Regions from separate parts of the Streptococcus salivarius genome, predicted to be linked through region 2. Evidence: predicted binding sites of a transcription regulator. Region 2 holds the regulator's gene; the other holds the start of a gene.
What was found. The regulator Rex, encoded in region 2, represses fermentation and respiration genes when NADH is low (regulators of the CRP and FNR family bind a similar motif). The targets are predictions, from matches to a motif close to TTGTGAANTANTTCACAA.
Positions count from the first base shown of each region.

Region 1: V471_RS02125 (class II fructose-bisphosphate aldolase) is a predicted target of Rex. The motif match lies at 1,212-1,229, and genes of this name have one in related genera.

Region 1 is NZ_CP015283.1:432,876-436,294, forward strand. It holds gene V471_RS02125 (class II fructose-bisphosphate aldolase) at 288-1,169, opposite strand; gene V471_RS02130 (IS30 family transposase) at 1,295-2,281, opposite strand; tRNA gene V471_RS02135 (tRNA-Leu) at 2,402-2,487, opposite strand; gene V471_RS02140 (gamma-glutamylcysteine synthetase) at 2,679-3,419, opposite strand, start outside.
Region 2 is NZ_CP015283.1:1,061,762-1,065,180, forward strand. It holds gene radC (RadC family protein) at 20-706, shown strand; gene V471_RS05465 (gamma-glutamyl-gamma-aminobutyrate hydrolase family protein) at 764-1,459, opposite strand; gene V471_RS05470 (redox-sensing transcriptional repressor Rex) at 1,452-2,111, opposite strand; gene V471_RS05475 (DUF1831 domain-containing protein) at 2,254-2,601, opposite strand; gene V471_RS05480 (cysteine desulfurase family protein) at 2,591-3,419, opposite strand, start outside.

The DNA of each region.
Region 1 (3,419 bases), 630 kb from region 2:
TATAGCATATCTTAAAAAGTTAGGAAATAGAATCTATCAACCAAAGCCATATCCACTCTTTAAAATTTGTTCACTTCCAATCACAGATTAATTGGTAGATACTAACTATTTATTTGGGTACAAAAAAACAAGACCCAGAAAGGACCTTGTTTTAATAAGCTAATTAAGCTACATCTATAATCAAAACGGACTGAAATTTAGAAAGTGTGGCAAATCTGTGGCAAAACATAAGAAAAAGGCTTGTCCATATTGGACAAACCCTTTATTTTCAAGCTTATATAAGCTAATTAAGCTTTGTTTGCTGAACCGAATACGTCGATACGTTCTTCAACAGCTTCTGTAATAGCTTCGAAACCTGGTTTCAAGAATTTACGTGGGTCGAAGAGTTTCTTCTTGTCGTATTCTGCTTCATTTGCTTCGTATTCAGCAACAAATTTACGTGTTGCGTTAGCAAATGCGATTTGACATTCAGTGTTAACGTTAACTTTAGCAACACCAAGTTTGATAGCTGCTTGGATTTGATCGTCAGGAATACCTGATCCACCGTGCAATACGATTGGGAAGTTAGGAACAGCTTCTGTCAATTTTTGCAAGTGGTCAAGGTGAAGTCCGCTCCAGTTTTCTGGGTAAGGACCGTGGATGTTACCGATACCTGCTGCAAGGAAGTCGATACCAGTTGCAACCATAGCTTTAGCATCTTCGATTGGTGCCAATTCACCATCACCGATGATACCATCTTCTTCACCACCGATTGTACCAACTTCAGCTTCAACTGATACACCGTTAGCGTGTGCAAATTCAACAACTTTAGCTGCTTTTTCAAGGTTTTCTTCAACTGGAAGGTGTGAACCGTCAAACATAACTGAAGTGTAACCTACACGGATACATTCCAAAGCATCATTGTAGTGACCGTGGTCAAGGTGAATAGCAACTGGTACAGTGATACCCATTGATTCAACCAATTCTTCGATGAGAACTTTACACAATTTGTAACCACCCATGTACTTAGCTGCACCCATAGAAGTTTGGATAAGTACTGGAGCTTGTTTAGCTTCTGCTGCACGCAAGATAGCTTGAGTCCACTCAAGGTTGTTTGTGTTAAATCCACCAACTGCGTAACCATTATCACGAGCTGCTTGGACAAATTTTTCTGCTGAAACGATTGCCATTATAAAGGCCTCCTATATTTTTTTGGGTTTGAACCCGTTTACAAGTTTATTCTATCACAATTAGACTCAAAAAACTAGCTTTTCTACAATTTGTAAGCGTTTTGATTTTTTAATACCTTGAATTGTCAAATTAAGTGCATACTCTCCCCATAGAATACTTCATAAGGTGTTTTCCAGTTAAGACATTTTCGTGGCCTATTATTAAGTTTGTTCTCCCATAGCTGAATAGTCTGATCATCAACCAATGTTAGATCACTACCCTTTGGAAAATATTCTCTAAGTAATCCATTCGTGTTCTCATTGGTTCCTCGTTGCCATGGAGCATGAGGGTCAGGAAAATAGACTTCAATGTTCAATTGATCACTCAATTTCTGATGATAGGTGAATTCTTTCCCTCTATCAGGAGTTACTGTATACTTCGTCAAGGGTTCTAACAGTTTTACCATAGCTTCTATTACCAACTTGCTTTTCTTAACAGCTACCTTTTTGATTTTTAGAAAACGAGAATAACGGTCTGTTAGAGTAACTAAACAAGCTTTTCCAGTTTTACCTGCAACAGTATCGGCTTCCCAATCTCCTATTCTAGTTCGATTATTAGCCTCTTCTGGTCTTTCGTGAATTGTATGAGAAATGGATATTTTCCCTCTATTTTCAACATGACCTTTAGTATGACGTGTTTTCCCACGATGACGAAGTTTACGAATGACACCACGAGCACCATGAGATAATGAGTTATCCTCAAAATGTCCTCGGTAAATGGCTCTATAGATTGTTTGATAACTAATAACAGTTTTTCCGTACTCTAATTGCAACCGACCTTCTATTTCTTCAGGAGACCATTGGTAATCGAGAAATAGATGTTTGATGGTATTGCTTAAATTGTGATCTATTTCAAGCATACGCTTCCGCCCACAGTGTGATTTAGCCCTATGGTAAGACTCCTGTGCATGACTTGGAGAATAGCTTCCTTCTTTTAGATGCCGCTTCCACTCACGACTAATACTAGACGGATGACGATGAAGTAACTTAGCAATTTGAGAAAAATTTAGGCCTTGCGTACGGTAAATGAGAATACTTTCACGCTCGTCTATGGTAAAATGATGGTAGCTCATAAGATTTCCTTTCGTAACTAGTTCGTTCAATTCTATTTTACTAGAAAATCTTATGAGTTTTTATTGTGCACTTATATTGTATATTCAAGACAAAAAAACCAGTCATCTGACTGGTTACTCTGCGGAAAGAGGGACTTGAACCCTCACGACCTAAAGCGGTCACAGGATCCTTAGTCCTGCGCGTCTGCCAATTCCGCCATTTCCGCTAACAACATTAGTTATTATATCAAGATTGACAACTTGTGTCAATACCTTTTTGAAAGTTTTTTATAACTTTCTCTTGTCTCTTTCGAAACAACTACTATATAATACCATTTATTGTTTGCTGACGTCAATACTTTTTTGCCTTTTTTTAAATTTTTTAGCAAAAGTTATCTATTATATCTTATATCAAAGATTAAACCAAACTCTTATTCAGCCTATCTAATCTCTCTCTAAGGGGCACTAAGTAGACTTCTTCTCCAAAACCACGCGATTTTAAGCCATCCTCAGCACAAGACAATAGCGATTCTGTCAAAGGTAAAATCATTTTGAGGTCTGTATCAGAAATATCCTTTTTCGAATATAAACGACGAATTCTAGGATAATCATAGTCAAACGCTTCAAAAATAGGTGCGTCATTCAAAATATTTTCTAGATTTTCCAAATTGACTAAAAGACCAAGGTGAAAGGCTGCTGGTGCAAAGGTTGATGAGAAAGGTTGGGTACAAACACTGCGAAACTCAATCGTCCCTCGTGTCGTTAAATCTTGGAATTGATAAGAACGGTGAGTCTTAAAATCTTCCTCACTTGGCTCAATAGTGACTACTTCGCCATGAATAGAGTGTGCTTTGACAGATGACGTACTTAGATAGTCTTTAGCACGTATTGGTTCAAAATAGTAGGTTTCATCCCCACGCTTAGCAGTAAAAATGGCTGTCTCAGATAAGTAAGAAAAATAGTCATCTTCGCTCTTAAACACCTTGGGAAATACCCCTGCATTTTCCTCAAACACACCATGCATGGAATTCTCCCAGAAAACATCACGAGAAAGCGCTAAATCCCAATCAGAACCCCAAAATTCAGAGTTTGCCAATAATACTGCCTTGGGTCCCTCTATTTGATTAAAAGCATTTAAAACCCTTAAATAGGACGTTTT
Region 2 (3,419 bases):
AAGTAGGAGGTTTTTTCTTATGTATAGTATTGTATCTGAGGAGGCGGGGCTTTTGCCTCGTGAGCGACTCTTACAGAAGGGAGCAGAGGTTTTATCGGACCAGGAGCTGTTGGCGATAGTGCTGCGGACAGGGACCAAGTCTGAGTCGGTCTTATCTATGGCTAATCGTATTTTGAAAGGGATGACGAGTTTGGCGGATTTGTCTCGTTTGTCTTTGAATGAGCTTCAGAAGATTCCTGGTATTGGGCGTGTGAAGTCTATTGAGCTGAAGGCTATGGTGGAGTTGGCTAAGCGGATTGAGAAGGCCGAGTTGGCTCGTTCCGAGCAGATTATGTCCAGTCAGCAAGTAGCCCGTCGTATGATGTTGGATATTGGGGACAAGCCTCAGGAGCATCTGGTGGCTATCTACTTGGATACGCAGAATCGTGTTATTCAGCAGAAGACGGTCTTTATTGGTGGTGTTCGTCGTTCGATTGCTGAGCCACGTGAGATTTTGCATTATGCTTGTCATCTGATGGCAACGTCCCTGATTGTGGTTCACAATCATCCATCGGGTGAGGCCTATCCGAGTCGAAATGATATTGATTTTACGCAAAAGATTAAGCGGTCTTGCGATGATTTGGGGATTTGTCTGCTTGATCATCTGATTGTTGGCAAATCGACCTATTATTCTTTTCGTGAGGAGAGGGAGGATTTTGAGCTTTAGATTGAGGCGATGTGATAAAGACAAGAGAAAAGCAACTGAGTGCAGTCTCAGTTGCTTTTAAAGTTCGTTAACAACGTATTGAAAGAGTTTGAGGTCTTCTTCACGTTTGTCTAGGAGAAGCTCTGGGTGCCACTGGACACCAAGGAAGCGAAGGTCTGGTGTATTTGACTCAACGGCTTCGACAGTGTTGTCCTCAGGATCACGCGCAATGACACGGAGGTCAGAGGCCAAGTGTTTAATACTTTGATGGTGGAAGGAGTTGATAGAGGTTTCACGTCCGTAAATTTCTGCCAACTTACTGTCCTCTTCAACAATCATCTCATGGTAGAGGTAATCAGAAGGCTTGTCCTGCCAGTGATTCTCGATGTCTTGGTGGAGACTACCACCTAGTGCGACGTTCATGAGTTGAGTTCCACGACAGATTGAAAAAATGGGTTTCTTTTGCTTAGTGGCTTCTTCGATAAGTGCCATTTCAAAGATATCACGTTCGAGGAAGAAGTCATCTTCACTGGCATGGTTCTTTTCGTTGTAGAATTTAGGGTCAACGTTTTGCCCACCGATAAGGATGAGCTTGTCAATCATGGAGATATAGGTCTTGGCTTCCGATGGATCGGATACGGGTAGTAGGATTGCTAGGCCACCGGCTCTTTGAACTCCTTCTACAAAGCCAGATGGGGCATAGGACCAGTTGATGTCTTCATGGGCTGGATTAGGCCTTACATTGGCTGTGATTCCGATAATTGGTTTAGTCATTGTTCCTCCTTGATTTTTCTTCTTCTTTCATGAAATAGAGTAGGGTTTGTAATTCGCTAGTCAGGTCTACGTATTGGACCACCACGTGGCGTGGAAGATTGAGGTTGACTGGAGAGAAGCAGAGGATGCCTTTAATTCCAGCATCAACCAAAAGATCAGCCACCTCCTGAGCCTTAACTGATGGCACTGTCAGGATGGCTGTTTTGATATCTTCTTGAGCAATCTTGTCCTTAATTTGGGAAATCCCATAGATAGGAATATTGTCCTCAGTTTGAGTTCCAACCAGTTCGTTATCGTCTGTATCAAAAGCCATGACCAGCTGCATGCGGTTACGCTCTTGAAAACGGTAGTGGAGGAGGGCACGCCCGACATTCCCAACACCTACGAGAAGTACCTTGGTAGTCGCATTGTCATTAAGGAGTTCAGCGAAAAATGTCATTAGTTTGTTCACGTCATAACCAAAGCCACGACGACCTAGCTCACCAAAGTAGGAGAAGTCTCGACGAACAGTGGCAGGGTCAATCCCAATCGCTTCAGCAATTTGTTTAGAGCTTGCTTTCTCGATATTTTCACGATGGAATCGCTTGAAAATACGATAGTAGAGAGAGAGACGTTTGGCAGTGGCGTTTGGGATGTTTTTCTCAAATGTCATTGATCGCTTTCCTTTCTTCAATTAGTATGATTCTCTTATATTTTAAGAAAAGTTTGTGAAGATTGCAACAAAATAGTGTAGAAGAGGCGATATAAAAAACCTATCACAAGGATAGGCTATTTCTATGTAGTAAGAAAGAAGTTTAGACTTCTTCTTGTTCGAAAACGTTACGGTCAACCAAACTCTGCATCAAGAAATAGAATTTCTCTTGCAAGATGTGATGATCTTCATTTTTAAAGATATTAACGTTACGAAGACCAGATTTATCTGTAATTGACAATTTGAAACCAGTCAAGTCTTTGTTAATAGTGATTTTAAGTGGGAAACCTTCGCCTGAGTTAGGCACTTTTTCGAGAAGGCGGTGCAACTCGTAGTTTCCAATTTTATTTTGCACAAAAGTCGTATCACGTAGGGTGAATTTTTTGACATTAGGACTGATGGTGTAACGGTATTTACAGTCAGTCAAATGAATGCTTTTTTCAAATGCCATGTTGGTCTCCTATGATTTGATTAAGTTTTTCTGCTAGGGCTTGGAGTTCTTCAGCAGTATTTTCCTCTGATAAACTAATGCGGATAGCTGTTTTTAGCTTGTCAGAATCCTTGCCATAGAGGGCCTGGATGACGTGGCTAGGGTCAACAGTTCCAGCAGTACAAGCAGAACCCGTTGAGACGGCAAAGCCAGCTAGGTCTAACAAGGTTAAGAGAGGGCCATTTTCCTTACCAGGAAAACTGATGTTGATGACGTGAGGTAGACTAGATCCTCCACCATTAATTTCATAAGGAACGGTAAGGGTATCTAGAAAGGCCTGACGAATCTTTTCAACATGCTGGTAATTGGCTTGGTAATTCTCGCTAGCATTCTTATAAGCAGCGGTCATACCTGCAATACCGACCAGATTTTCAGTACTGGCACGACGTTTTTCCTCTTGCTCACCACCATGGAGAAGGTTGTCAAAATGCAAATCGTTATGATAGAGCAGGCCGACACCTTTAGGTCCATGGAATTTATGGGCACTAATAGAGAGAAAATCGGCTCCAAGTTCCTCTGGATGAATAGGAAGTTTTCCTGCTACCTGAACGGCATCGACGTGGAAGGCAGCTGGGTGATTGGCAAGCAAGTCACCAATTTCTTTGATAGGAAGCAATTGGCCGGTCTCGTTATTGGCATACATAACAGAAACTAGAATAGTATCGTCACGTAAGGCCTCAGCGATTTGTTGGGCAGTAATGACTTGATTTTCTGGTTGAATATAGGTTACTTCAAAACCAAAACGCTCTTCCAAGTAGGTCATGGTGTGAAGGACAGAG